2 regions of the Asaia sp. A2 genome follow, and region 2 is predicted to be linked to the other one. Evidence: riboswitches for the same ligand, from Rfam matches in the RefSeq annotation. Region 2 holds a riboswitch; the other holds the start of a gene.
What was found. Region 2 has a riboswitch for S-adenosylmethionine ahead of ACWNRM_RS06500 (threonine aldolase family protein). Riboswitches for the same ligand answer to the same signal wherever they lie in the genome.
Positions count from the first base shown of each region.

Region 1: it holds a riboswitch for S-adenosylmethionine, as region 2 does, so the genes downstream of both, metZ (O-succinylhomoserine sulfhydrylase) here and ACWNRM_RS06500 (threonine aldolase family protein) in region 2, are expected to answer to the same signal.

Region 1 is NZ_JBXWTO010000001.1:309,483-324,459, forward strand. Features, by position in the region: gene ACWNRM_RS01425 (YebC/PmpR family DNA-binding transcriptional regulator) at 1-182, opposite strand, end outside; gene secA (preprotein translocase subunit SecA) at 219-2,966, opposite strand; gene ACWNRM_RS01435 (peptidylprolyl isomerase) at 3,329-4,240, shown strand; gene argJ (bifunctional glutamate N-acetyltransferase/amino-acid acetyltransferase ArgJ) at 4,380-5,615, shown strand; gene ACWNRM_RS01445 (NAD(P)/FAD-dependent oxidoreductase) at 5,973-7,208, shown strand; gene ACWNRM_RS01450 (2OG-Fe dioxygenase family protein) at 7,235-7,993, shown strand; gene ACWNRM_RS01455 (hypothetical protein) at 8,038-8,616, shown strand; tRNA gene ACWNRM_RS01460 (tRNA-Gly) at 8,644-8,717, opposite strand; SAM riboswitch at 8,822-8,901, shown strand; gene metZ (O-succinylhomoserine sulfhydrylase) at 8,969-10,156, shown strand; gene apaG (Co2+/Mg2+ efflux protein ApaG) at 10,193-10,666, shown strand; gene ACWNRM_RS01475 (diguanylate cyclase) at 10,626-13,550, opposite strand; gene ACWNRM_RS01480 (hypothetical protein) at 13,763-14,353, opposite strand; gene ACWNRM_RS01485 (sugar porter family MFS transporter) at 14,833-14,977, shown strand, end outside.
Region 2 is NZ_JBXWTO010000005.1:218,564-233,540, forward strand. Features, by position in the region: gene typA (translational GTPase TypA) at 1-582, shown strand, start outside; gene ACWNRM_RS06475 (hypothetical protein) at 893-1,177, shown strand; gene ACWNRM_RS06480 (DUF2971 domain-containing protein) at 1,280-2,239, shown strand; gene ACWNRM_RS06485 (D-amino acid dehydrogenase) at 2,318-3,577, opposite strand; gene alr (alanine racemase) at 3,574-4,719, opposite strand; gene ACWNRM_RS06495 (NAD(P)/FAD-dependent oxidoreductase) at 4,778-5,800, opposite strand; SAM-I-IV-variant riboswitch at 6,010-6,121, shown strand; gene ACWNRM_RS06500 (threonine aldolase family protein) at 6,180-7,205, shown strand; gene ACWNRM_RS06505 (trimeric intracellular cation channel family protein) at 7,202-7,840, shown strand; gene tsaE (tRNA (adenosine(37)-N6)-threonylcarbamoyltransferase complex ATPase subunit type 1 TsaE) at 8,114-8,548, shown strand; gene addB (double-strand break repair protein AddB) at 8,545-11,526, shown strand; gene addA (double-strand break repair helicase AddA) at 11,523-14,977, shown strand, end outside.

The sequences.
Region 1 (14,977 bases), on a different contig from region 2:
ATGTTGGCTTCACGGGCCGCAATCATGGCGGCGCGCAGGCGCGGGTTGGATGACGGATCAGGCAGGCCCGAGCGCGCAGCAACCGTGATTTCACGCAGGATCTTCGCAAACTGCTTGGCACGCTTGGCGTCCTGCGCACCTTTGCGATGCATGATGTTCTTGAATTGCGAATGACCGGCCATCAGAGCCTCCTAAACCGTATGACTGTTCGTTCTTCTTCAGGCCAGACGGCCATGACAATGCTTGAATTTCTTGCCCGACCCGCATGGGCAGGGTGCGTTGCGCGGGGTTTCCTGCGCATAACCACCCTCGGCCTCCGGCACATTCATGCCCATGCCTGACGGGGTCTGAAACATCCCGCCTGGCTGCAAGCCCACCTGTCGCGGCTCAAGCCCGTCAGATGACGCCCCCTCATCGGAGGACGCAAAGATCTGCTGCCCCTCGAAACCGGTATGACCATCAAAACCGGGGAACGGATCGGCCTGCTGAACCACCTCGATGCGCGACATGGTCGAGGTGGAACGAATACGCATGTCGTCGAGCATGGCGGTGAAGAGCTGGAATGCTTCGTGCTTGTATTCGTTGAGCGGGTCACGCTGACCATAGGCGCGCAGGCCGATGCCCTGACGCAGCTGGTCGAGTGCGTGGAGATGCTCTTTCCATACCCCGTCGAACGAGGTGAGCAGCACCTGCTTTTCGATATGACGCATGATCTCCGGGCCGATATTGGCAGCGCGCGCAGCCTGTGCCTGCGTGGCAGCCTCTTCCACGCGCTGGATGATCAGATCGGCATCCATACCGTCTTCCTTCGCCCATTCGCGAATCGGCAGGGTCAGATTGAGCAGCGACAGCAGATCGGCTTCGAGCGCCTCGCTCTCCCACTGCTCGGCAAAAGCCTTTTCGGGCACACGGGCATGGACCATCTCTTCGATGCTCTGCTCGCGCAGCTCCTGCAGGATACCCGACACGTCGTCCATCGCCATATACTCACGGCGCTGGGCATAAACTTCCTTGCGCTGGTCATTCATGACGTCGTCGTATTTCAGGACGTTCTTGCGCATGTCGAAATTGCGCGCCTCGACCTTCTTCTGGGCACGTTCAAGCGCCTTGTTAAGCCAGGGATGAACAATGGCCTCGCCTTCCTTCATGCCCAGCTTGGTCCAGAACGCACCCATGCGCTCGCCGCCATAGATGCGCATCAGGTCGTCTTCAAGCGACAGGAAGAAGCGTGATGCCCCCGGATCACCCTGACGGCCGGAACGGCCACGCAGCTGGTTGTCGATACGCCGACTCTCATGGCGCTCGGTACCGATCACATACAGGCCGCCAAGCTCCTTGACCTTGCCATGATTGACCGCGATTTCCTCACGCAGACGCAGGATCTCGGCTTCATGCGCTGCCTCATCCTCAATTTTCTCGAGGCTCTGGCGGATCAGCATATCCAGATTGCCGCCAAGTTTGATGTCCGTACCACGTCCCGCCATGTTGGTGGCAATGGTGATGGCACCCGGCGCACCGGCCTGCGCGACGATCTGCGATTCCATTTCATGGAAGCGGGCGTTCAGCACGGAATGAGGGATTTTCTTGGAGCTGAGCAGGTTGGAGAGATGCTCGCTCTTTTCGATGGAGGTCGTTCCCACCAGCACCGGCTGCCCTGATTTCGCAACCTCCTGGATCAGGTTCGCTACAGCCTCGAACTTCTCGCGGGCCGTGATGTAGACCTCGTCATCCGTATCCTTGCGCGCGACGGGGAGATTGGTGGGAATCTCGACCACATCGAGCTTGTAGATCTCGGCAAACTCGTCAGCCTCGGTCATGGCCGTGCCGGTCATGCCCGAAAGCTTGGGATAGAGACGGAAATAATTCTGGAAGGTGATTGAGGCCAGCGTCTGGTTCTCAGGCTGGATCTCGACATGTTCCTTGGCCTCAAGCGCCTGATGCAACCCGTCGGAATAGCGACGACCATCCATCATGCGGCCCGTGAACTCGTCGATGATGACGACCTTTCCGCCACGCACGATATATTCGACATCGCGGGCAAAAAGCGTGTGGGCACGAAGGGATTGCTGGACATGGTGCATGACGGCGATGTTGTGCACGTCATAAAGGCCGCCCTCATGCAGGACGCCGGCCTCACGCAGCATTTCCTCGACCATGTCGGAGCCCTGTTCGGTCAGGATGACCGTACGCAGCTTCTCATCCCTTTCAAAAGCCTCGGGATGCTTGACGAGATGAACCACCACATCATCCACCCCGCGATAGAGCTCCGAGCTGTCATCGGCAGGACCGGAGATGATGAGCGGTGTACGCGCCTCATCGATCAGGATGGAATCCACCTCATCGACGATCGCATGATAGAAAGGACGCTGGACCATTTCTTCCAGCGTATATTTCATGTTGTCGCGCAGATAATCGAAGCCGAATTCGTTGTTCGTGCCGTAGGTGATGTCCGACCCATAGGCAGCGCGGCGCTCATCGTCCGACAGATTGGGAATGATCACGCCCGTGGTCAGGCCGAGGAAGCTGTAGAGCTTGCTCATCTCCTCGGCATCGCGCTTGGCCAGGTAGTCGTTCACCGTCACGACGTGCACGCCCTTGCCGGCCAGCGCACTAAGATAGACCGCAAGCGTCGCCACCAGCGTCTTGCCTTCGCCTGTGCGCATCTCGGCGATACGGCCGGAATGCAGCACCATACCGCCCACGAGCTGAACGTCGAAATGACGCATGCCGAGCACACGGCGCGATGCCTCACGGCACACGGCGAAGGCCTCGGGCATGATCTTGTCGAGGCTCTCACCCCCGGCGATACGGCCTTTGAATTCCTCGGTCTTTGCGCGCAGTGCATCATCGTCGAGAGCCTGAATGGCAGGCTCAAGCGCGTTGATTTCAGGCAGGCGCTTCTGATAGCCCTTCAGTGAGCGATCATTGGCGGTGCCGAACATGGCGCGGGCAATACGAGCGAACATGACTGTCCTTCTGGCGAACTGGTCCGCTAGAAGCCGGACCGCGAACTGGAGTGCGGATCATCCCGACCCGCCTGCACCGATGAACCTGCCCTACCAAGAGGCGGAGATCGGTCAAGGCGGTCACGCGAAACATCCGCCGAAGCCGGATCGGGATTGTCCACGCGGGAAATGAGATAAGGCGCGCCCTTGCCCCGGTCAACCGAGCAGCAGGGCGTTCAGCCTCGCTTAAAGCTCTGCAATGCACCTTTTCTTCCCGCAGCGCGCCATCAAAACCGGATATCGCACAGCAGTCGGCCTTGCCGAGCGCCCAAGCCTGCGCCATGCTGGACGAAGTTCCACGAGTTTTTCGAGGTTATTTCTCCATGCGGCTTACCCGCCCGGCCCTTTTCTGCGCCGCTCTCATCTCCGGCACGACTCTGGCGGCTCCGGCTTTCGCAGCCCCCGCCCCTGCAGCCCCGGCGAATGCGGCTCCGGCCGCTGCCCCGGCTGATGCCAATCCGCTGATCGCTTCTGTCAACGGACAGAAGATCTATCTGGATGACGTCAAGCACGCTGCTGCCAACCTGCCCCCGCAGGCCCGCCAGCTGCCGCCGAACACGCTGGTCAACATTCTGTTGAACCAGCTTGTCAGCCAGAAGGCTATCCAGATCGACGCACTCAAGGAAGGCCTCGACAAGAAGCCGGACGTGAAGGCCCAGATGCAGGATGCCGCCGATAACGCGCTGCAGAATGCCTATCTGCAGGAAAAGGTTGCGCCGCTGGTGACGGAAGACGCCATCAAGCAGGCCTATCAGGCAAATTACGCCTCCAAGAAGGGGGAGCAGGAAATCCATGCCCGCCACATTCTTGTGGCCGACGAAGCAACCGCCAAGGACGTGATCAAGCAGCTCGACAAGGGCGCGAAGTTCGAGGATCTCGCTAAGAAGCTCTCGACCGACAAGGGATCGGGCGCAAGCGGCGGTGATCTTGGCTGGTTCAAGAAAGACGACATGCTGCCGGAATTCTCGAAGGCCGCTTTCGCCATGAAGCCCGGCACGATCAGCCAGACCCCGGTCAAGACCCAGTATGGCTGGCACGTCATTCAGGTTCTGGCCTCGCGCGAAGCTCCTGTGCCGCCGCTGGACCAGGTGCATGACGAAATCCGTCAGCAGCTGATCCGTGACAACGTGCGCAAGATCGTCGAGGATGCGCAGAAGAAGGTCAAGATCGTGCGCTACGACGCCCAGGGCAAGCCCATCAGCGATGCCCCGGTTGCAGCCCCGGCGAAGAAGTAATCGCCACATGGAGGTGAGCATCTAACGCTCACTTTTCACTCAGAATTCCGGTCTTTTCGCCCCATTGCGGGGCGGGGGGCTGGACCTGAGCCCCAAGCCGTGCATCCTCCTTCCGACGTTTCAAGCTCGGAGACAGATCATGGCAAAAGCCCTCCCCCGCTCCCCCCTCGCCCAACCCCTGCCGCGCCTTCTGCCGGTGGCTGGCGTCAGGCTGGGCGCTGTTGCCGCACAGATCCGCTACAAGGATCGCACTGACCTCATGATGATGGAGTTCGTGCCTGGCACAACGGCGGCGGGTGTGTTCACGCGCAGCAAATGCCCTGGCGCTCCCATTGACTGGAGCCGTGCAGCTCTGGCGCAGGGCAAGGCCCGTGCGCTGGTGGTGAACTCGGGCAATGCCAACGTCTTCACCGGCCGCGCAGGCGTCATCGCCACGCAAATCTCGGCTGCCGCCGCCGCGCGTGTTGTGCACTGCCCGGCAACGGAAGTGTTTCTTGCCTCGACCGGCGTCATTGGCGAGCCACTCGACGCCGAGCGCATCAGTGATGCGATGCCTCAGCTCTATGAGGCGCTTTCGCCCGAAGGCTGGGAAGACGCCGCCCGCGCCATCATGACCACCGACACCTTCCCCAAGGCTGCCACAAGGCAGGTCGAGATCGGGGGCAAGACCGTCACCCTGCAGGGCATTGCCAAAGGCAGCGGCATGATCGCACCCGACATGGCCACCATGCTGGGCTTTGTGGTGACCGATGCCGCAATTTCCCATGATGTGCTGCAATCGCTCCTGCGCGAAGGCACAGAACGCAGCTTCAATGCCATTACGGTCGATTCCGACACGTCGACGTCAGACATGGTGCTCGTTTTCGCTACCGCGCAGGCCGGTCATGACGAGATCACGTCCCTGACCGATCCTGCACTGGCGGCTTTCCGTGAAGCCCTCGATTCCCTGCTGCTCGAACTGGCCCTGATGGTCGTTCGTGACGGTGAAGGGGCAACGAAGATGTTCACGGTGCGTGTAAGCGGTGCCGTTTCAGACGAATCGGCCAAGAAGATCGCCCTCGCCGTTGGCAACTCCCCGCTGGTCAAGACGGCTATTGCCGGTGAGGACGCCAACTGGGGCCGCGTCGTCATGGCCGTTGGCAAGAGCGGCGAGCCAGCCAATCGCGATACGCTCTCGGTCGCCATCGGCAATGTCTGGATTGCCCGACAGGGAACGGTTGTCGAAGGCTATGATGAAACCCCCGTGGTGGCCCATATGAAAGGTCAGGATATCGATATCCAGCTCGATCTCGGGCTCGCCAATGGCCATGCACAGATCTGGAGCTGCGATCTGACTCACGGGTATATCGACATCAACGGCTCCTACCGAAGCTGAACCATTACCGCTGGGCCTGCCAAACGGGCCCGGCATGGCGGCCTTCGCTCCAGCGGTCCTGTCCTGAGGGACCACTGGAGCCCGAGCGCAGAAGCGCACCCTTCCCCGAATCCAGCGGACGGGCCTCTTCTCAACAGCGTCTGCGTCCTTTCTCTGTGCCTGCGTGCGGCATTGCGCCTCATCATTTTCTGATTTAGTACCGTAGTCGTCCTTTTTTGATCGCTGCGACGCATCTCGCGTCTGGACGATCGCGTTGATTGCTCCCACATTGTGGGTTGAGAGCGAGACGCGCTCACAACAAGAGCAATCATATCAGTGTCGTAATTCCTGCCCGGACGACACTGCGGAGGAAACTTCATGGCTAATGGATTTCGCGTGGTTATCATCGGCGGCGGTGTTGCCGGGATGGAAACAGCGATGACCCTCGGTCGCGGCCGCCATCGCAACATCGAAACCACGCTGATCGACAAGGGCGCCGTCCATTACTGGAAACCCATGCTACACGAATTCGCAGCGGGGACGGGTGAGGAAACGCGGGATTGTACGACCTTTATGGAGGCCAGCCGCCGTTTCGGCTTCCGCTTTATCCAGAGTTCGCTGAGCAGCGTTGACCGTGAGAAGCACGAGATACGCCTCGCGAATGACGAGATCGTACCCTACGACATGCTGGTGGTCTCGCTTGGCTCGCGCTCGAATGATTTCGGCATTACGGGCGTCATGGCCAACTGTACGTTCATCGATTCACTGCCCGATGCAAGCTCGTTTCATGAAAAATTCCGGGCGGCTTTCCGTGATGCAGCCGCCAGCAATCGCAAGCTTGAGGTCGGTATTGTCGGTGGCGGTGCAACAGGCACGCAGCTTGCTGCCGAGTTGTGCAGCGCCATCGATCTCGCCCCAGGTTATGGCAAGGATGCAAGACGCAACGTACTGCGCCTCTCCCTGATCGAGACAGGCAAGCGTATTCTCCCCGCATTCCCCGAGCGCGTGTCAAACGATGCCCGCAAGCAGCTTGAGGCTCTGGGCGTGTCGGTTCTGACCGAGGCCATGGTGACGTCGGTCGATGAGGAAGGGTTTCACCTCAAGGACGGGCGCGTCATCCCGGCCTCGTTGCGTGTATGGGCTGCCGGTGTGCGCGCCAGTGCTGCCACCGAACTGTTCGAGGGGCTGGAAATCGCCCGTGGCGGCCAGCTTGTCGTCAATCATCACATGCAGTCCACGAGCGATACGTCGATTTTTGCCCTGGGCGACTGCGCGCGTATCAACGACGCCCCGCTTCCCGCCACAGCACAGGTTGCGCGCCAGCAGGGCATCTATCTTGGCCGCGCCATACCGGTCATCGCTCAGGGCCGCGAGCCCTCGACATTTGTTTACCGCGACCGTGGTGCGGTCGTGTCTTTGGGAGACTATAACGGGTGGGGCATGGTTGGTGCCTCGACGAGTTTCGGTGGCGGCTTCCTGCGTGGCCTCGCCCCGAGATGGCTTCATGATCTGATCTTCCGTCAGCATCAGATTGGCGTCATGGGTCTGGCCCGCGGGACGGCTGCCTTCCTCAAGGCTCATCTGAACCCGACCCGCCCACGTCTGGACCAATAACACCCGATCAACGGTAGTCTCGATTCATGCCCCAGCAACGGTCACAGTCTCTCCCCCCCACCGAGGCGCAACGCCTTGATGATATGGTTGCCACGCTGCAAGCGCGTGGCTTTGCCTTCGAGCGTGGGCCCGATATGCGCTCCTTTCTCAAAGCCTTTGGTTTTGAGGACTGGGACCGCTTTGCCGAGAGCTGGAACCGGCTGGGGCTTGACCGGTACATGGCGGATGGCGGGCGCTATCGCAAACGGCGTTATGCCACCTACGCGCTGGCGGGCGGGCGTATCGACCGCAAGCGCCATCAACCTCACTATCAGAGCCGCGATTACAACCTGCTCAATGGCGGGATCGAACGCTGGTTCGGTCCGGTTGAGGATGCCATTGCCTCACATCCGGTCATGCTCTCCATTCTCAATGCTGCGCATCTTCTGGCGTTGCGCATGACGCCGGCCTCGACCCAACCCGATAGCTGGCATGCGGAGGTGCATCAGTTTCGTATTGAAGCCCAGGCCGGCAGTCAGGGGCGCCCGACTCCCGAAGGCATGCATCGTGATGGTGTGGACTGGGTTTTCGTCCTGATGGTCAGTCGCGAAAATGTCGCTTCCGGCGTCACGACGATCCACGACGATCAGCGTCAGGAAGTCGGCTCGTTCACGCTCGAGTCACCGCTCGACACTGCCCTCGTCGATGATCATCGTGTGTACCACGGGGTCACCCCCGTCGAGCCGATCGACCCCGCCCGCCCGGCCTATCGTGACGTACTGGTCGTCACGCTCAGACATGCGTAATAAACCGGCGTGAAAAAACGGCCCCTGCGATTCGTGAGGGCAAAATGAAAGACAATCCGATGCGTTTTCGTGTGGTACTGGCGGGTATTGCCATCACGGGTCTTATGGCAGCTCCTGCCCTGGCCCGGACGCATCAGAAATCGACGCCATCAGGCAGTGGGCCGCATCCAGTCATTCTCACGGCGCTGCCCGGTACCAATCTCGATCAGGAGGCCCGCCAACTGAGCGCGGGCGATCTGGCCGATGCCGCCAAACATAATGATCAGCCTGTCGTTCTGGTTGCCTCGGCACCGCTTTCCACAGACCGGGGGGATATGGCGCTCTTTGTGCAACTACAATCCGCCCGCCTTTGCGGCTCGGCAGGCTGCTCCACATCGGTCTATTTGCGCCATAAGGGTGGCTGGAAGCTTGTGCTCGACTCGGTAAGCGGAGCCATATCTGTCCTGTCGAGCCGTCATAACGGTATGCATGACCTGCTGATCGACAAGAATGATCGCTGGACCTGGAATGGAACAACCTATCAGGACGGCGCACCCGCAGCAGCTCCGGCGCCACAGAGGGCAGACAAGGACGGCAAGAACAAGGGTGACGAGACCCCGAAGAAAAAGCTTCTTCGCGGCTAGTCTCTGCACCCAGTTTTTCGGGGGAATTGGAGCGGGTGAAGGGAATCGAACCCTCGTATGCAGCTTGGGAAGCTGCCGTTCTACCATTGAACTACACCCGCAACGGCGCCCCTTCTATCCCACTCGCTTGCGTGATGCAATCATCCCGCTGCCAGTTGACGACGGACACAGCCTTTGCGCATAGTCGCAACCGTGATGCCGAAAGCGGCAGAACCCTCGCGATTTGAACGGCCGGATTGCGGCGAGGCTAAACAACAGCGCTAAAGAGGCCCGGAACCAGTTTAGTTCCAGGTTTTCCACGGCCAGAATCGCACCCTACGGATCACGGTGCATTTTGGAGCGTCTCCCTCCCATGACTCAAAATAATTTCGGCCCCTCGACACGTCTGTTGCATCAGGATGTCAGCCGTACCGAACATGGCGAAACCAGCGAAGCCATCTTCCTCACCTCGGGCTTTGTCTATGACAGCGCCGAGCAGGCGGCCGCCACATTCACCGGCGACATCACCCATTACCAGTATTCCCGCTTCGGTAATCCCACGACCGATGCCCTCCAGTCACGCCTCGCCCTGCTGGAAGGAGCCGAGGCCTGCATCGTGACAGCCAGTGGCATGGGGGCAGTCTCATCTGCCCTGCTGTCCCATCTGAAACAGGGCGACCGTGTAGTCGCGTCCCGCGCCCTGTTCGGCTCATGCTACTGGATCGTGACCAATCTGCTGCCGCGCTACGGCATTGAGACTGTGCTTGTCGATGGTGATGACTGGGCCGGGTGGGAGGCAGCGCTTTCACAGCCAACCGGCGCCGTGCTGATCGAAAGCCCCTCGAACCCGATGCTCGACGTACTGGACATCGAACGTATTGCCGATCTCGCACACAAGGCCGGCGCCCTGCTGATGGTCGACAACGTGTTTGCCTCCCCGGTCGGACAGAAACCTCTGGCCCTTGGGGCCGACGTGGTTCTGTACTCCTGCACAAAGCATATTGATGGGCAGGGCCGCGTTCTTGGCGGCGCTGTTCTGGGCCGCAAGCAGTGGATTGAGGACGTTCTCCAGCCCTTCACCCGTAATACAGGCAACGCCCTCTCACCGTTCAATGCATGGGTGCTGCTCAAGGGGCTCGAAACTCTCCCGCTGCGCGTCAACGCCATGGCTCACAATGCCAGCGAAGTGGCGAAATTCCTTGAAAACCAGCCGGGCATTGCTCGTGTTGCCTATCCTGGCCTCGCCTCTCACCCCCAGCGTGCCCTGGTGGAAAAGCAGATGCTCAATGGCGGCTCACTGGTTGCTTTCGAGGTCGAAGGTGGCCGTGAGGCAGCGTTCCGCTTCCTCAATGCGTTCAGGCTGATTGCGATTTCCAACAACCTGGGCGACGCAAGATCTCTCGCTACGCATCCTGCTACGACAACGCACTCCAAGGTCGATGCGGCCGAGCGCGCCAAACTCGGAATCACCGATGGCGCCATCCGTCTTTCAGTAGGGCTTGAAGATGCCAGCGACCTGATTGCGGATCTTCAGCGAGGGCTTGCAGCGCTCAAAGCCTGATTGCTTTTCAGCGCTTCATCGGCCTACAAGGCGGGCATGTCACAAAAGCCTGCCCCTCCCCGCCTCGTGGCCGATCCTGAAGCCAGCCTTGCCGAAGCCATGGAAGCCGCACCTCGTTACGAGGCCACAACCCAGGGGGTGACTGTCTCTGTGCGCACTTTCTGGCTCGAGGACCAATCCCAGCCGGAAGACCATCATTTTGCCTGGGCCTATCATATCCGGATCGAGAATGGCGGTAACGAAACAATCCAGCTGCTGACCCGGTTCTGGGAAATCACGGATGGACGCGGGAAAACCGATCATATTCACGGTGATGGCGTCGTTGGAGAGCAACCTGTTCTGATTGCCCAGGAAGTCTTTGAATATACTTCGGGCGTGGCCCTACCCACGCCTTGTGGCTTCATGCGCGGCATGTATCACATGATTGTTCCTGCTTCAGGCGAGCGCTTTGATGTGGCCATTCCAGCCTTCAGTCTTGATAGTCCTCATCGTTTAGGTCTTGTTCACTGACAACGAGACGCCCCCTCCCCTCAAGCTTGGCGCGATAGAGCGCCTGATCGGCCCTTTCGAGCGCTTCCATCCAGATTTCGCGAGGCGTTTCGATTTCTGGAATACTCCGCGCAAGACCAGCGCTGCATCCGATCACCAATGCACCGACCTTGGTCTCAAAAGGCCTTCCACTCAACGCCGCTAGCAACGTCTCGACACGCCGACGTGATGTAGGCAGATCTCCTTGGATAACGATGAGGAACTCCTCACCGCCATAACGGCCGATGATCTCCTCCGACTGCTTTTCCTGAAGAAGGCGCGTGCCGATTTCGGCCAGGATTTCATCTCCGATCGTATGACCGAATGTATCGTTGATCGATTTGAAATAATCGACATCGAATAGCGCCAATGTCACCGTGCGATGCTTACCCTCATAATCGGGGTGTCCAAGCCGCTCGATCAACCTCAGCACACTGGCTTCAGCTGTACGACGATTCATCAGGCGCGTGAGTCCATCCTGCCGTGCCTGCTGTTCCAGAGCAGCCTGCGCGGCACGCATCTCAACGGTACGTTCGTTCACGAGGGCTTCCAGACGCTTCTGCCGTTGCAAAAAGTAGCGGAAGCGAACGCGGTTGAGGACATAGGGCAGAACGACCACGGCAAGGATATAAGAGACGATCAGGGGCCACGCCATCCACCAGGGACGCTGCATTCTGATCAGGAGCACGATAGGACGCGAAACGATGTTCCGATTGTCGTTGATGGCCTGAACAAGCAACCGGGTATGGCCCGGCGGCACAAAATTATAGCGAATTTCACCTGTCGTTGAGGTGATCCAGTCCTGATCGATGCCCTCCAGGCGATATCTGAAATGCGTGGTGGATGCGAGCGCAGTATTCAGCGAGCCCAGCGTGACCGTCAGTGGATCACGTGTGAAGGGGACTGCGTGCTCAGGCAATACTCGATCGCCCAGTCTGGCTTCGATAAAGACTGGCCTGAGATCAACCGGCTCGAAGAAGTGCTCGGGGTGCAACAGATGCGATACACCGCGCGTCGTGGTTATCCAGATTGAGCCGTCCGGGTCTTCTGTGAGACCCTGTTGATTGATGTTGGCAGAGATCAGTCCATCATCACGGGTCAACCTTATCCATTGGTGCCCGTCATAAGCTGCCAGCCCGTTTTCAGTCCCCACCCACAACCGTCGATGCCGGTCCCAGAGCAGGCTGAAGATAATCTGCGATCCGGTGCATTCTGCACCGACCTGAGTCGTTTTTTTGATCCTGTTCCCGTCGAGATGGACATGCAGGAGACCTACACGCGCCCGCACACCACCAATCCACAAGTCATCATGCGACGAGAAAGTCATGGTCATCGGTTCGAAATCACGCCCGTTGGCCCAGTGTGTTAGCACGGGGTACCAGCTTCCTGCGCTGGTGCGTCTGTAAAGCGCGTTTCCAACGATGGCCCAGGGCGTTCCATCATCGCGAAGTGCCAGGGCGCTTGCGGTTTTGACGAGGGGCTGGCCTGCCGCATTTAAGGCGCTGTGCGGTGCAGTTGCCCCATGGGGCAGCTCAAACAACCCCTCACCGGAAGCGATCCAGAGCGTATCGTCCCGCACCGAATGAGCAAGGCCGAGGACCTGTCGTATTGGATATTTCCAGTTGCAAAGGAAATGCCCTGATTCGAACCCACAATGAACCAGATCACGGTCATCGACCGGCAGCCAGTATCCTGATTTTCCGTCTGAAACCCCGAAGAAAAAGTTGCCGCCCCTCAGGCGCTCACCAATTTCATTGTGCTGAAACGCGTAAAGACCCTGGTCCGTCAGGAGAAGCTGCTTGCCGGAAGCCGGCAGGACAGACCAGACCGAGCGGATACTCTCCGGCTCAAGATTTTCCCATATTCCCCATCCGATCAGCTTGGTGAGCTCAACCCAGTCCTGGACAGTCCAGAGCTGCTGATCACGATCAACATAGGCAAAATGGATGTCCTGCTCCCGGCCCAGATCATGGCTTGGAACTGTCCAGTATTGTCCGTTGAAGGAATGCAACCGTGTGCCGTCGAAAAACATGGTCGCATCCAGCGATCTGACGACAAAAGTCGGATGCCGGACGACGTCGTGTGGATCGATTGGCCAATCAATGGGGAGTTTTTCAACCTGCCCGTCATCCTGTGGCAGAAAGAGCGTCGTGGAGGTAAGCGCATAGAATCTGGAGTCATGCTGCGTAAGAGACGGGCTGGAGATCTCCGCCTCCCACGGGAGCCTGAGTGTACGCAACCCGCTGAGATCACGAAGAACCGTACCTCCGGGCTCGCGCAGAAAAACCCTTGCTCCAATCTGATAGATCAGGGTTCTCGCCTTCGCCGCAACGGGCTGCGTCGAACAGGAAAGCAGATCGTCTTCAGGAAGGTCGCAGAGATAAATGCCACGGTCGCTTGCGACGACCAGGCGTCCTTGATCAATCAGGATGTTATCGACATGCTTCAGCCTGCCAAGTTTCAGGCGCCTGAACTCCAGGTGGAGCGGCGAAAGACGCGCACTGGTTGCCTGCAGCGAGACGACGAGAGCGCCGCGCTGCATAACGATGATCCGGCCATCAGGGAGAAAGCGGATACCATCAGCATGGCTGGACTGATCGGGACCATCCTGAACGTTAAGCTGATAGAAGCGCTGCCCTGAAAAGAAATAGAGGGAACGCTGAGTAAGAAGATACAGGTAGCCCTGCCCGTCTTGCGACATACCGTAGAGATACGAGTTGTCTACGCCATCACGCTGCGTGAAGTTTTGCATGGCCAGATCGGCTTCCCCCGCAAACGCGGACGTCAGCCACACGGCAGGCAGAAGCAGCATGATCAGAACGATACGGCATGCGGCCCAGCGGACATGGCAAAGGAAGGACAACACGAAACGTGTCGAACCTTCCTTGGTCGAGTAGGTGCATGAAACGGATGTCAGGTCTTGTTCCTCAAACGCGTCGATGCGCTGTGAACCATTAGTCTAGTATAACCAACACATCACGTCGTTAAAAACTCGCGATATCATGCATCACCCTGGAGGCAGGCTTTCGGGATATCCCGATCACCATGCCTCGAGCCAGCATCTAGAAGAGATACCTGTCAGACGACAGGTTCACGATTCCCCACAACACAGGCACCCGGCTGGATGCACGGATCCCATGTCTGACCCGGCGGCGGACGAGGTCCCGCATAGGCTACGTCCTGCCGGTTCTCTGCAATACAGGCGCCCGGCTGGATGCACGGATCCCACGTCTGACCCGGCGGCGGACGAGGTCCCGCATAGGCGATATCCTGTCGGTTCTCTGCAATACAGGCGCCCGGCTGGATGCACGGATCCCATGTCTGCCCCGGCGGCGGACGAGGTCCCGCATAGGCTACGTCCTGCCGGTTCTCTGCAATACAGGCGCCCGGCTGGATGCACGGATCCCATGTCTGACCCGGCGGCGGGCGGGGACCCGCATAGGCGATATCCTGTCGGTTCTCTGCAATACAGGCGCCCGGCTGGATGCATGGATCCCATGTCTGACCCGGCGGCGGGCGGGGACCCGCATAGGCCACGCTGGGCAGGGCTGAAATCCCCTTATGCGCTTCCTGAGGCAATGACGCAGAGGCCGCAACACCCAACCCAAGTAAGGAACCCGCAAAGGTAAGTACCGAAAGAGATCTTGACGCAGCGATGAAGAGAGACATGAGACCCATCCACTTACATACGAAAGCTTTATTGCTTGAGCGGATGATGGTCTCGATTTTCTATTTGGTCTTGCGTATTTATGGTATGGTTTACGGGCTGAGCAATTCCATGACTTCATATATTGTATTTACTACTTATTATCGAAATTTTATATTTAATTGATATTCCGCCATGCAATCCCGACTCCTTACGACGCATTGTTTTCTCACTCCGGTTAAATTCGCGTAAATATCGGTTACTTCCTCGCCGCCCCTTACGATTTGAACGCTATTTGTCCGGCCATCTCGTCCTCCGTACGTCGATACGGCTTAGCCGGCCTCGGCGATCGCACGGCTCATGATTGGGCATCACAACGAATTTGGTTTGAATTAACGTGATAAACTCTTAAAGATCACATGGACTTTGGGATTTACCGCGTGAACGCGACGATTCCTCTGCAGGTCCGGCCTCCAGGCTTTCTCGACTAAGGTCTTTTCATATGAGTAACGTTACATCTTCTGCACCGGTAGAAACTAAAGTTCCTCTGGTTGGAAAAATGATGCTTGCCGCCATTCTTGCGGCTGTCGCCGGATTGATGTTCGGTCTCGATATCGGCGTCATCTCGGGTGCGCTCGGCTTTATTG
Region 2 (14,977 bases):
GTGGTCGTCGAAAAGATGTCGATGCGTAAGGGTGTGATGCAGGACATGCGTCCGTCGGGTGGTGACAAGGTCCGTCTGACCTTCCTCATCCCGTCGCGCGGCCTGATCGGCTATCACGGCGAGTTCCTGACCGACACGCGCGGCACGGGCATTATGAACCGTCTGTTCGCAGGCTATAAGCCTTATGCAGGCACGATCGATGGCCGTCGCAACGGCTCGCTGATCTCGGCAGAAGATGGTGCGACCACGCAGTACGCCCTGTTCTCGCTGCAGGATCGTGGCACGCTGTTCGTCGAAGCTGGCGAAAAGATTTACACCGGCATGATCCTGGGTGAGCATTCGCGCGAGAACGATCTCGATGTGAACGCTGTCCGTGAAAAGAAGCTGACCAACATCCGCGCCGCCGGTAAGGACGATGCACTGCTTCTGACGCCGCCGCGCAAGATGAGCCTTGAGCAGGCGATTGCCTATATCGAAGACGATGAGCTGGTCGAAGTGACGCCGTCTGCCGTGCGTATCCGCAAGCGTTACCTGGACCCGAATGAGCGCAAGCGCATGTCCAAGGTCAAGTCTGACGTCTGATAAGGATGTGTTTCCTGACCGGTTGGTATCAATCGGTCAGGAGGCATTCTGACAGGATGACAAGGCCCGTTCAAAAACGAACGAGTTCTTGAGGAAAGGTCACCGGTAGCGGTGGCCTTTTTTTATGATCATGTCGGCATTAAGGCTTAAACAAGCCTTTACCGTGCGATTACACGCATTTTATCTAATTTTCTCCAAGACGAGACAGTAAAATACTGATAGCGTCTGTTACGTCATAAGTTCAGGTGGTCTGTTCTACAGTCTGGCTGACGCCTGTGATTATGTAAATTCGTATTCTGGAGCTTGTTACATGCTCGTTTTCAATCGTCGCCTTCTCACCGGCGTTGCCGCTCTTGCCATGACGCTGAGCGCTCCTGCTTTCGCCCAGACCACGCAGGAAGCCGCCCCGGCGGCCCCAGCTGCTGCGGCCCCTACCACACCGGAAGCCACGGCTCCTGCTCCGGCTTCTGAAGCTGCCCCGACGGCTGGTACGGAAGACAAGGCTGCCAAGCATAAGCATAAGGGCAAGCACAAGCACAAGCACCACAAGAAGGGTGCAGCAGCTGCCGCCGAGAAGGACGCTTCCGGCAACTAATCGGTCCTGAGACTGGTTACGGAAAAGGGGTCGGAAACGGCCCCTTTTTTTGTGCCTGACGTCTGGCGGGTGCTATGATGAACGGTATCGAGGGGGGGGCTGATGACGGTCGATGTAGATCAGATATTGGAGGAGATATTCTTTCCCGACGAAGACGGTCAACGCGCGTCATTCAGAAGTGGTGACAAGCGGTTCGCCTATTATACGAGTGCGGATACCGCGATAAAAATCATTGAAAAAGGCGAAATCTGGCTGCGCAATGCGACAGTCATGAACGATTTTCTTGAAATCGAACACGGCCATCAATGCATTGACGCGCTGTGGGCGGGAGACGAAGGTGAGCGGCTCCGCCAATTTATAGAGAAGATCAAACCGGGTGGTGTGGCTCATCTATGGTCTCTGCTGACGGGCATTAGCCGGGACCGTTACGCTGGAACCTATATCACATCTCTGACTGAACACGGGCAGAATGATTCTGAGAACAAATTTGGTAGATTGTCGATGTGGCGTGCCTATGGAGGCGATACGAACGCGTGCCTCGTTATCGATCCTATCGTTATCAGAGACGAAAAACGCAACGATGGACTATTTATAAGCCCGGTTCTCTATAAAGATCCAAATGGCTTCATAAGGTACTTTTCTAATATTATAGATCTCATGAACGAACATATCGATATCGTTCGGAATATAGATATAGTTGAAATATTATACAGTTTATTCACGCATTTTTCGGTTATTTTGAAACACCCGGGCTTTCATGAAGAGAAAGAATGGAGAGTTTATACGGGAAAATACCTGTCGCCGAATCGTGAGATTCCCCTGCCGGTCACGCCGGTTTCTGTTGGGGGCGTACCGCAAAAGATCGCACAGATTAAGTTTGAACACCTCAAGGACAGGCAGGGACAACCATTGAACGCGGATAAGATCATAGAGAGAGTGATCATAGGCCCGTCGCCTTACGGTATCGTTCTTAAGGAGGCCATTGGAGATGCTATGGTAACAGCGAGTTTTGGTAATCCCGGTGATCGCGTTATCAATTCAAATATTCCCCTACGCAGGTGACAGAGAAACAGTGCCAACTCTGGGCGGGGTGAAGGGGGCAAGCCCCCTTCCGGGTTCAGGGCGGAGCCCTGAAGCATCTCAGGACGTGTAGCGGTCCAGCGACAGATCCAGTGAGGGGATGTCGGTGCGCTTGCCGCTGATGCGGTCTGCGAGGATGCGACCCGAGCCGCAGGCCATGGTCCAGCCCAGCGTGCCGTGGCCCGTGTTCAGCCACAGATTGCTGTAGCGCCCGGACGGACCGATGACGGGTGTGCCATCCGGCGTGCAGGGGCGCAGCCCGGTCCAGTAGCGGGCACGGCTCAGATCGGCACCGCCGAACATGTCGTTGAACGACAGTTCGAGCGTTTCGCGACGGTCCTGGCTCAGCTTGAGGCGCCACCCCGTCAGTTCTGCCGTACCACCAATGCGAATACGATCGCCAAGGCGTGTCATGGCAACCTTGTAGGTCTCGTCATTGACCGTCGAGGTCGGAACACGGCTTTCATCGGTGATCGGGGCTGTCAGCGAGTAGCCCTTGACCGGATAGACCGGCAGATCGAGTTCGATGGGCTTGAGCAGGCGGGGCGAGTAGCTGCCCAGTGCCAGCACATAGGCATCGGCCGTCAGGCGCCCCGCACTGGTGCGGATACCGTAGATGGCGTCGCTCGCCGCTTCGATGGCTTCGATTTCGGTGCGGAAGCGGAAGCTCACGCCCTTCTCCGCCGCCATGGCGGCAAGGCGCTGTGTGAAGAGATAGGCATCTCCGGATTCGTCACCGGGCAGACGCAGGCCACCCTTGAGAATCTGGCGCGCACCGGCAAGGCCGGGCTCGTATTTCAGCACGTCGTCCATGCCCAGCAATTCGTGGGCTACGCCGCTTTCCTCAAGCAGGCGCATGTCCTCATGGGCATGCTCGATCTGCTTGTCGGTGCGGAAGAGCTGGATCAGGCCCTTCTGTCCATCGTCATAGGTAATGCCGGTGCTGCGGCGCAGTTCGGCCTGACAGTCACGGCTGTATTCCGCAATGCGCAGCATACGGCTCTTGTTGATGTCATAGGCATGATGCGTACAGTTGGTCAGAAGCTGCGTCATGAAGCGCAGCATCGGCATGTTGACGGCGGCAGCACGTACGACCAGCGGCGCGTGCTTTTCGAGCATCCAGCGCATTGCCTTGAGGGGCAGGCCCGGCATGGCCCAGGGCGTGGAATAGCCGGGGGAGACCTGACCGGCATTGGCAAAGGAGGTTTCGAGCCCGACGCCCGGCTGGCGGTCGATGACCTCGACCTCATGACCCTGCTCGGCAAGATACCAGGCTGTGGTGACGCCGATGACACCGGCGCCCATGACGATGATCTTCATTGTGAACTCTCGATATATTCACGATGGAAGCGCTTCCCGAGTCCGGTCAGCAACTCATATCCGATCGTATCCAGTGCCGCGGCCAGTTCGTCCAGCGGACGATGGGGGCCGATCAGCTCGAAACCGGTGCCGGGGGGCAGGGGTCTGTCTCCCAGCGCGGTCAGATCCAGCGCCATGCAGTCCATCGAAATCCGCCCCACGATGGGCAACAGGATATCAGGGCTGTCAGGCAGAACGGCGCTGGCAAGGCCACCGCCGCGTCTGTGGAAACCATCGGCATAGCCGACGGAAAGGGTTGCGATGCGCGTGGGCTGTGTCGCGATGAAACGCGCGCTGTAGCCTACCGCCACATCCGGGGCGATCCAGCGATCCTGCACCATGCCGGCCAGCAGGGTGACAACCGGATGCATGGGATTGGCGCGATCCGGGGTCGGGTTGCCGCCATAGAGTGCATAACCCGGCCGGACCAGATCATGATGGAAGGCTTCCCCCAGAAAAATACCGCTCGACGCTGCAAGACTGGCAGGCAGGGCCGGAAGCTTGCGGCGCAGAGCGTCGAATTGCAGGCGCTGCCCTTCATTGCGCGGCGACTGGTATTCATCCGCGCAGGCCAGATGGCTCATGATATAATCAATGGCCAGATCGGTCAGGGTGTTTTCGGCAATAAGCGTATCGATATCGGCCTCGGACAGACCAAAGCGCGACATGCCGCTGTCGAGCTGAAGCAGGCAGGGGGAGCGCATGCCAGTATCACGACAGAGCGCTGCCCAGCGACGCACATGGTCGAGGCTGTTCAGAACCGGGGTGAGCCCTTTGTCCTGCAAAAGCGCCTCGCTGCCCGGTGCCGGGCCATTGAGGATACAGATGACAGCATCGGCCGCCAGGATGGGGCGTAGCTCCAGCCCCTCCTGAACGGTGGCCACAAAGAACCGACGGCATCCGGCGCGATAGAGGGCAGGGGCGACACGCGTCACACCCAGCCCGTAGGCATCCGCCTTTACCGCGGCCCCGACGGTGACATCGGGTCCCACACGGGATTTCAGCAGCTGGTAGTTCTGCTTGATGGCGTCGAGGTCGATACGAAGCCATCCACCGGCACGTCTGACGACGTCGGTTTGCGCCTCGTCTGGCTGGGTTGTCATCAGGGTTCGCGTCTTTCGATCATTTCGGGATCATACTAAACCGGGGCCCTGTCACGGCTCAAGACCCTGACGGCACACCCTTGCTTGTGGAATATTCAAAGTGAAGGGCCTGATCGGGGTGGACGATGGGATGAATGGCATGGGCTGCCATGGCTCCCTCGCTGAATCCCTGCAGGATCAGCTTCAGCTTGCCGGGATAGGTGGCGATGTCACCAATGGCAAAAACGCCGGGCAGGCTGGTTTCCATGCTGGAGGGCGTGACGGGAATCGTGCTGCGCACGGTATCGATGTTCCAGGTGGCAATCGGGCCGAGATCGGTCGAGAGACCATAGAAAGGCAGCAGCGTATCGGCTTCGATGCGACGGGTCTGGCCCTCAAGATCGATCACATCGACCGCGGTAAGGGCGCCATTCTCGCCCTGCAATGCGTGAAGCTGATAGGGCACGACTTTTTCGATACGCCCTTCGGCCACACGGGATTCGATCTGGGAGAGGGTTTCGGGTGCACCACGAAAGCGGTCGCGGCGATGAAGCAGGTAGATCTTTTCCGCGATGTCGGAAAGCGACAGCGCCCAGTCGAGGGCGGAATCGCCACCGCCCGCCACCACAATGCGCTTGCCTGCAAAATCGGCACGCTTGCGCACGTAGTACTGGACAGCGCCACTCGCCTCATAGGCATCCAGCCCATCGAGCGGCGGGCGATTCGGGCCGAATGCGCCCGCTCCTGCCGCGATGATCACGGCGCGCGCCGTCACCACATTGTTCTTGTCCGTCTCGAGCGTGAAGGCGCCGCGCTGGCCCGACAGCTTTTCCACGCGCTGGCCCAGAAGGCGGGGCACATCGAAGGGGGCGATCTGGGCATCGAGCGCGGCAATCAGGGCACCGCCTTCAATGGAAGGATGCGCCGGAATGTCATAGATCGGCTTTTCAGGATACAGCGCCGCGCATTGGCCACCAATCTCGCTCAATGCATCAATCAGCACGCATGAAAGTTTGAGCATGCTGCACTCGAACGCGGCAAAAAGCGCGGTCGGCCCTGCACCGATAATGGCTACATCGATGTCGAGAGGGGTCTGGCCCATGTCAGCTTTCATCCATATCTGTCCGGCCTGTCGGCTCGGTCATGCTTCGCAACGAGGCTGAAAGAAACCACATTCTTTCCTGCGATGCACCCCCCTCACATGGCTTCTGTGCCTGTTGGGTCGTGTCACTCTGTTTGCGGGCGGTTGTCGGCTGATAGACGGCCGGAGAAGCCCACCCTTGCCGTGCCGCTGGGGCTTTGATACGAGAGACCCAGCATCAAGAGCCGGTATCGTTTTACCGGCGCCAACCTGCTCCCGGGCAAGGTGGTATCTCCGGGCAACCGGAGAGATGTGGCCGCTCCGGCAATCTCGGGACACGCCACACCCTCCTTGCCGCAAGCCCATACTGCTTTTTCAGACGCGCAAGGATTTCCAGCCTGTGGCCCAGCAATTTGCCAGTGACAATTATGCCGGTATCTGCCCCGAAGTATGGGACATCATGCATCAGGCTAATAAAGGCTCCGTTCCGGCCTATGGCGATGATGAATGGACCAGCCGCGCTGCTGACAGCTTTCGTGCACTGTTCGAGACACGCTGCGAGGTGTTCTTTGCCTTCAACGGCACGGCGGCCAATTCGCTGGCGCTGGCGGCGCTCTGTCAGTCCTATAACAGTGTAATCTGCTCGTCTTTCGCCCATGTCGAAACCGATGAGTGTGGAGCCCCCGAATTCTTCTCCAATGGCTCCAAACTGCTGGTGGCGCGGACGGATCATGCCAAGCTTTTCCCCGAGGATATCCGGGCGCTCGCAACCTGTCGCAGCGATATCCATTACCCCAAGCCCAAGGTGGTGACGATCACTCAGCCGACCGAGACGGGCGAGGTCTATTCCCTGGGCGAGATACGCGCCATTTCAGAAACCTGCCACGAACTCGGGCTGCGTCTGCATATGGATGGCGCACGCTTTGCCAATGCCTGTGCGGCGCTGGGCTGTACCCCCGCCGAAATGACGTGGCAGGCGGGGGTGGATGTGTTGTGTTTCGGTGGCACGAAGAACGGCATGGGGGTAGGCGAGGCCATTCTCTTTTTCGACTCAGCCCTTGCCGAAGGCTTTGACTATCGTTGCAAGCAGGCCGGGCAGCTGGCCTCGAAAATGCGCTTCATTTCCGCGCCCTGGATCGGTCTGCTCGAAAGCGGGGCCTGGCTGCGAAACGGCGCGCATGGCAATAGCTGCGCCCGTGCCCTGGCCTCGCTTATCGAGGCGCTTCCGGGCTTGTCGCTCATGTTTCCCGTGCAGGCCAATGCGGTGTTTCTCAAGGCGCCAGAGGCCGTGCTGGAGGGGCTGCGCGAGCGGGGCTGGCGTTTTTACACCTTCATCGGTGGGGGGGCGCGTTTCATGTTTGCATGGGATGCCGATCCGGCCCGTGTGACGCAGCTTGCCGATGACATCGAGGCCCTTGCCGCGTGAGCCCAGCGACACTTGCTTCCATCCATGCGTTATCGGCCTCCACCCTGTCGGATCTTGATATGGCAGGAACGGCGGTTTTCGCGATCTCCGGCGCGCTTGTGGCAGCCAAGGCACGGCAGAACATCGTGACCTTCGCCTTCTTTGCGGCCATGACAGGGGTCGGCGGCGGGACGTTGCGTGACCTGCTGATTGGTGCTCCGGTGTTCTGGATGCATGCGACAGCACCTCTGGCCGTGTGTCTGGGTATCGCCTTGCTGGTCTGGTTCACGCCGCATCGCTACTGGCACGAACGGGCGATCGACTGGTTCGATGGTCTGGGGCTGGCATCCTATGCCGTTTACGGCGCCGCCAAGGCCATTGCCTACGGTATTCCCTGGCTGCCAGCTGCCATCATGGGCGTGGTGACAGCCTGCATGGGCGGCATCATACGCGATGTTCTGGCCGGACTCCCCTCGATCGTGATCCGCCCGGAATTATACGTCACCGCCGCCGCGCTGGCTGCCGGACTTTATGTTGGCCTGACAGGGATGGGTGTGCAGCCCATCCTGGCTGGCGCGGTTGCTGTCGTCCTGGGCTTCGCCCTGCGTGGATATGCCATTCTGCACAAGGTCGATCTGCCAGCCTACCGGCGGTAGGGCGCAGCAAGACCTCCCCCCCCCGAGTTCGCCGCGAAAGAGGCCCTGTCAATGACAGGCCTGCGCCTTACGGCGAGATTTTTCTGGAACCGACCGGGGCGTTCCACAGTGTTTGACAATGACAGGTAAAGCGAGACCGTGTGGTTACTCACAGTACTGCGGTCTTTGCCATGACAAAAAGCGCTGACCTAAGTGAGCGGGTAAGCCAGCCGTCGCTCGGCTCAATATGCTTTCCCCTACCCATCATTCCTATGCGGTTCTAGACTGGCCTCCATGAATGTCCTGTCTTTGCCCAATCAGCCCGCCACCGAAGCCCTTGCTGTCCGTCTGGCAGAGTTGTCGCGGCCGGGGGATGTGATTGCGCTGCATGGCGAGATGGGTATGGGCAAGAGTGTTTTTGCCCGAGCGTTCTTGCGTGCCCTGGCGGAGGATCCTTTGCTCGAAGTGCCCAGTCCAACATTCTCTCTGGTGCAGATCTATGAGTTGCCCAAGGCCAGCGTGGCGCATTTCGATCTTTGGCGGCTGGACGGACCTGATGCCCTGTTCGAACTGGGCTGGGACGAGGTTCAGGAAGGAATCATGCTGGTGGAGTGGCCCGAGCGCGCGGGTGACGAGCTTCCTTCGCATGCCCTGCATCTGACCCTTTTGCCGGGGCTGGGAGAAACAGAGAGGCTGGCGCAGGTCACGGGGTGGGACGACCGGCTGTGACACTGGCGACGATCCCACCCGATCGCTCCTTTCTCGACGATGTGGCGCGTCGCTGGCTGGCCGGACCGGCGCGGCAGGAGGCCGATAATGCGCTGATTCTTGTGCCGAGCCGACGCGCTGCCCGTAATCTCACCGAGGCGTTTTTGCGCTCTCTGGATGGCAAGGCAGCGCTGCTACCCCGCATCGTGCCGGTTGGTGATGTGAACGAGGAGGATCTGGCGCTTTCGGGAGCCGAGGCGTTTTCCTTCCCGCCTGCGGTGGACAAGCTGCGCCGCCTGTCGGTTCTGGCGGCGCTGGTGCTTCAGGCCAGGGGCGTGTTCAGCGCTGACCTGACCCTTGAGCAGGCCTGGCCGCTGGCCTCTGCCCTTGCAGAGCTGATGGATGATGCCGAACGCGTTGGTGTCGATCTGCGCGAGCGTCTGCCCGATGCTGCCGAGCCACGCTTTGCCGATCACTGGCATAAAACGCTGCAGTTTCTGCACATCGTCACCGAGGCCTGGCCGCAATGGCTGAAGGAAACCGGGTTGATGAACCCGGTCGCGCGGCAGGTGGCGGTCCTGCAGGCGCAGGCGGCGCGCTGGCGCGATGTCCCGCCTCAGGGGCCGCTCTGGGCTGTCGGATTCACCGATGGCATGTTTGCCGTCTGTGCTATCCTGCGTGCGGTGCTCGATGCGCCCCAGGGCTGTGTCATTCTGCCCGGTGTGGATCTCGATCTGCCGGAAACGCTGTGGGACACATTGCCGGAAAGCCATCCGCAATCCGGATTTCGTCGCCTTGTCAGCGATCTGGGTGTTTCCCGTGAAACCATCGTGCTCTGGGACGACCTCCCGACCAACGCGGACAAGGCCGCCGCACAGGCCCTTCAGGCGCGTGCCGCCCTGACCAGCCTGTTCATGCGCCCGATGGAAGGCCTTTCGGCCTGGGGAGAAAGCACGACCCCCCTGCCACTGGCCGGCATCACGCGTGTCGATGCCGATGACCAGCAGCAGGAGGCCGCCAGTCTCGCCATGATCCTGCGTCATGCGGTGGAGACTCCCGGCCGGACGGCCTCACTGGTAACACCTGACCGCGCTCTGGCGCGTCGCGTGGCAACGGAACTGCTGCGTTACGGCATTGTGGCAGATGACAGCGCAGGTGAGGCGCTGGCGCTCGCGCCTGCTTCCATCCTGCTGCGCCTTGTGGCCGAAGCGGCTGTCGCCAATCTGGCCCCCGTTGCCCTGCTGGCGCTGCTCAAGCATCCGCTTGTCGCGCTGGGCAGCACACCGGGCAATTGTCGTGCCACGGCGCGTCGCCTTGAGCGACTGGTGCTGCGCGGTCCTGCGCCACCACCCGGCATGGCCGGATTGCGCCTTGCGCTGCAGAAGCAGGACCAGAGCGCGGCCGAGACGGCAGACAGCCCCGATCAGGTCGAGCCACTATCGGATTTTCTGGAACGGCTTTCGGAAGCGATGTCGCCTCTTCTGGAATGTGGGGATCTTCCCCTGCCGGATCTGCTCACCCTGCTCGTTCGTGCCGCAGAGGTGCTGGCCACGACATCGGATCAGCCGGGTGAAGAGCGGCTCTGGCTTGGGGCAGAGGGCCACGCCCTTTCGCGCCATGTCGCCAGCCTGATGACTCATGGTGCCGTTCTGCCGCCGCAGGGTCTGGCGGCCATGCCTGCCTTCCTTCTTGCCTCGATGGCGGGGCAGATGGTGTTTGGCCAGCGCGTATTGCAGGGGCGCGATGGCGAAGCCCTTCACCCCCGTGTCTCGATACTGGGCGTGCTTGAGGCCCGGTTGCAGTTTGCCAATCTTGTCATTCTGGGGGGGCTCAACGAGGGGATATGGCCGCCTGCCACCGACCCCGGCCCGTGGCTCAGCCGCCCAATGCGCACGCGCGCAGGCCTGCCTTCGCCAGAACGACTGGTGGGCACGGCGGCGCATGACTTCACCACAGCGTTCCTGTCAGGTGAGGAAATTGTCCTGTCGAGTGCATCGCGACGCGATGGGGCCCCTGCCGTCCCGGCACGTTGGCTTGTGCGGCTCGATGCCCTGCTTGAAGGACGCGGGCAAAACCTGCCCAGCCATCCGGCCCTTTTCTGGCAGGTCCATCTGGACCAGCCACAAGGGGCAGCCCGTCCGGTGCCGCCGCCTGAACCGCGCCCGCCTGTGGCCCGCAGGCCAAGACGGCTTTCGGTAACGGAAATCGATCTGTGGTTGCGCGACCCTTACGCCATCTATGCCCGTCATGTGCTGGGCCTGAGAGCCCTGCCTGCTCTGGAAGAGGCAGCGGATCGCTCGGATATCGGTGTGGTGGTGCATGACGGCATCGATGCCTGGCTGGCCGCAGGGCAAAACGGGGGCAGGGCGCTTCATGCAGCGTTGCTCAAGGCGATGGAGGGGCGAGACCTTCGGCCAGCTCTTGCAGCCTGGTGGCGTCCGCGCCTGATGCGTATTGCCGATTGGGTTTGCGAGCGCGAGGCCGGGAGAGAGAAGCCGGCCCGGATCAGTACCGAGCAGAAAGGCACCCTGACCCTGACGCCGCCCTATGCACCCTTCAAACTCAATGCACGCGCAGACCGGATCGAGATCGGATCTGACGGGCGGGCCACCATCATCGATTACAAGACAGGCAGCCTGCCAAAGGTGAGTGATGTGGAAGCCGGGTGGAGCTCGCAACTCGTGCTGGAAGCCGCCATGCTGCGCCTTGGTGGTTTTGCCGGCCTGCCGCCCGCCGAGACAGCCTCTCTGCTTTACTGGCGACTGACCGGCGACCGGAATCGCGGTGAGGAACTTTCGGTACCGCGCAAACCGGAGGATCTCGCCGACCTGGTCGAGACATCCCTCGACAGGTTGCGCCGACGCATCGAGGCTTTCGATAACCCGGCAACAGCGTATCGCTCACACCCGCACCCCGATTATGTGCCGCGCTACAGCGATTACGCCCATCTGGCGCGCGTGTCGGAATGGAGTGCAGCGCGTGAGGAGGGCGGAGAATGAGCCAGAACCCGGCGCACACCCCCCCGGCGCACAATACTTCGGCGCACAATACTCCACTTGGCAATGCCCAGATCATCGCATCGGCCAATGACATCCAGCGTCTGGCTTCCGATCCGCTGGCGTCGGTTTTTGTCTCGGCCTCGGCAGGCAGTGGCAAGACCAAACTGCTGATCGACCGCCTGTTGCGGCTCATGCTGCCTGTTCTGGTGCCCGACCCGCAAACAGGTTCCCCCGTACTTCTGCCCGGCTGTGACCCTGCCCGCATCCAGTGTCTGACCTTCACGCGAGCGGCAGCCGCCGAAATGGCCAATCGACTGCAGTCCCGCCTCGGGCGCTGGGTGTCGCTACCCGATGCGGCGCTGGATGGTGAATTGCACGCGCTGAGCGTACCCGTCTCCCCTGAGACACGTCAGGCAGCGCGCGCGCTTTTCGTGCGGGTGCTTGATCTGCCCGGCGGCATGAAGATCGGCACGATCCACGCTTTCTGTCAGTCGTTGCTGCGTCGTTTCCCGCTGGAAGCTGCAATCAACCCGCATTTCACCCTGATGGAAGAGACGGATTCCGGTCTTGCTCTGGCCAATGCCATCGAGCAGACGCTCTCACGCGCCGCCCGCGACCCCATCATGGAAGAAAGGCTCTCCCTGCTGGCCGGGCAGGTCGGGCTTGAAGACTATCTCGATCGCATCAGGGCGCTTCAGGGACGTGCGGCGCGGCTGCGTCAGAGTTTTGCCCGATGGCAGATCGAGCCGGGGCGCATCGAGCGGGCCTATCGGCGCGCTTTCGATGCTGGTGAGGAAAGTCTTGACGACCTTCTGGCCCAGCGCACGGTTTCGCCTGATGAGGCGACGCTGCGGCGTTGCGCCCAGGAGGCGCTCCCCCTTGGTACACCGCCCATGCAGGCCATGCTGGGCCGGATGCTGGATGCTCTGTCCCGCACACCGCAGGAACGGGATGCAGAGGACTGGTATGCAGTTTTCGTCACCGGTACCGGCACACCCCGCGCTGCCAGGGGCTTCGTGCCCGCTGCCATCAACCGGGATCGCCCCCATATCATGGAGGCGTTTACCTGCGAGGCCGAGCGGCAGATTGCGCTGGGGCGCCGCATTGCTGTCCAGCGTCTGATCGCGCTCAATCTGGCCCTGTTCGCGCTGGCGGCACCTACATTGGAGCGTTATGCGCAGGACAAGACGCTGCGTGGGTTGGTCGATTACGATGATCTGATTGCCAGTACGCGCGACCTGCTGCGCGACCCGGGCGCATCATGGGTGCTCTACAAGCTCGATGGTGGGCTCGACCACCTGCTGCTGGACGAAGTGCAGGATACGTCTGCCGCGCAATGGGAGATCGCCACAGCCCTGATCGAGGAATTCTTCGTGGGTGAAAGTGCCCGCGACATGGAAGGGCGGCCCCGAACGGTTTTTGCCGTGGGTGACTTCAAGCAGTCCATCTATGCCTTCCAGGGAGCTGATCCACAGGGATTGTTCCGTGCGCGCGACCGTTTTCGTGACATGGTCATCGGTGCCGCGCAGGAATGGCGTACGCCCGAAATCGGGGTCTCGTTTCGCTCGGTTGCCCCGGTTCTTGATCTGGTCGATGCCGTCTTTACCAACCCACTGGCCGCAGACGGACTGCGCGAGCCGGGGCGCGATACCCTGCCGCCCCATCGCTCTGCCCGCCCCGGTCAGGGGGGGCGCGTCGAGCTGTGGCCTCTGGTGCCGAAGGATGAGAAAGACGGCATCGACGACCCCTGGGCCGCGCCGACAGGCAATGCGGGGCAAAGCCGCGCACCGCAGAAGCTGGCCGATCATCTTGCCCAGTGGATTGCTGCCCAGATTGGCAAACCGCCCCAGCCCGGTCAGACACCGTTGCGGGCCGGTGAGGTGCTGGTTCTGGTGCCACGTCGCTCATCCTTCCTGCGTGCCCTGATCCGTGCCCTGAAGGGGCAGGGGGTGGAGGTTGCCACACTCGTCGGGGTCGGGCTGACGGATTCGCTGGCGGTGCAGGACATGATGGCGCTCTGTCATGCCCTGCTGCTGCCTCAGGACAATCTCACCCTGGCTGCCGTGCTGACCTCCCCATTCGGGGGTGTCAGTGACCATTCACTGATGGATCTGGCGATGGAGCGAGGTGAGATACCGCTCTGGACAGCCCTGCGGGAGCGCCATCGTGAGCGTCCGGAATGGCAGAGTGCCTGGGAGCGTCTGTCAGCGCTTCAGACCCGAATCGATTTCGCCACGCCCTATCAGATTCTCGCCGATGCGCTCGGCCGTCATGAGGGTCGGGCAAGGGCGCTCGCCCGTCTTGGTCCCGAGGCCGCCGAACCGCTCGATGATCTGCTTTCCGCCGCCTTGCGCTTTGAGGCGCTGCACGCCCCGTCCATGCAGGGCTTTCTGCACTGGCTGGCGTCAAGCAGCCTGACCGTCAAGCGTGAAGCGGAGGCCGAGATCGATGCCGTGCGCATTATGACGGTGCATGGCTCCAAGGGGTTGCAGGCCCGGCTGGTGGTGCTGCCCGACATGACCGGTGACGTGCAGGGTGAGAAAAAGCTGCTCTGGACACATCAGAATGGGCTTGATCTGCCAGTCTGGATGCCCGGTAAGGAACTGGCGTCTGACTTGGGTGACAGGCTCAAGGCCGAGGAGAAGGCCGCAGCCCAGGCCGAACGTAACCGTCTGCTTTATGTGGCGCTGACACGCGCCAGTGACTGGCTGGTGGTGTGCGGTTGGGAGCCAAGAAAGAAGCCTGCGGAAACCTCATGGTATGCATTGTGTGAGGCCGGGTTCCAGTCGCTCGCTGCCGTTCCCGCGCCGTTTGAGGGTGGTTGGGAGGGGGAGACCCTGATCATTGAGGCGGCACCTGCCGAACCGGCCCGCACGGTCAGAGCGGTCTCACCGGTCGTGCCCGACGCCATGCCGGCCATCTTCGGCCAAGCACCGGAGTGGCATGCTTTGGCTGCCCCCCAGGAATCACCTCTGACGCGCCCCCTAGCGCCGAGCCGCCCCGACAATGCGCAGTATGGCGCCGCGCCGCCCGCCCTCTCGCCCCTCAGGCTGGTGGCCGGGCGTGAGAACAGGCGGGCCCGCGCGATCAATCGCGGCACACTAGTCCATCGCCTGCTTCAATGGTTACCCGACAGGCCGGAAGCGGAATGGCGGGGTCTGGCTCATGACTGGCTTTCTCATCCGTCGCACGATCTGTTGCCTGACGATGTGACGCGTCTTGTCGGGCAGGTGCTGGCCATACTCACCGACAAGGCGCTGGCACCGCTTTTCGGACCGGGTAGCCTTTCGGAGCAGCCGGTTACCGGCGTGGCCTTTGGTCAGGTGGTGCTGGGGCAGGTGGATCGCCTGTGCGTCAGTGACAGTCAGATCATGCTGTGCGATTACAAGACGGGGCAGAACCCGCCACGGCCCGGTCAGGCCATACCTGCCGCCTATCGACGACAGATGGA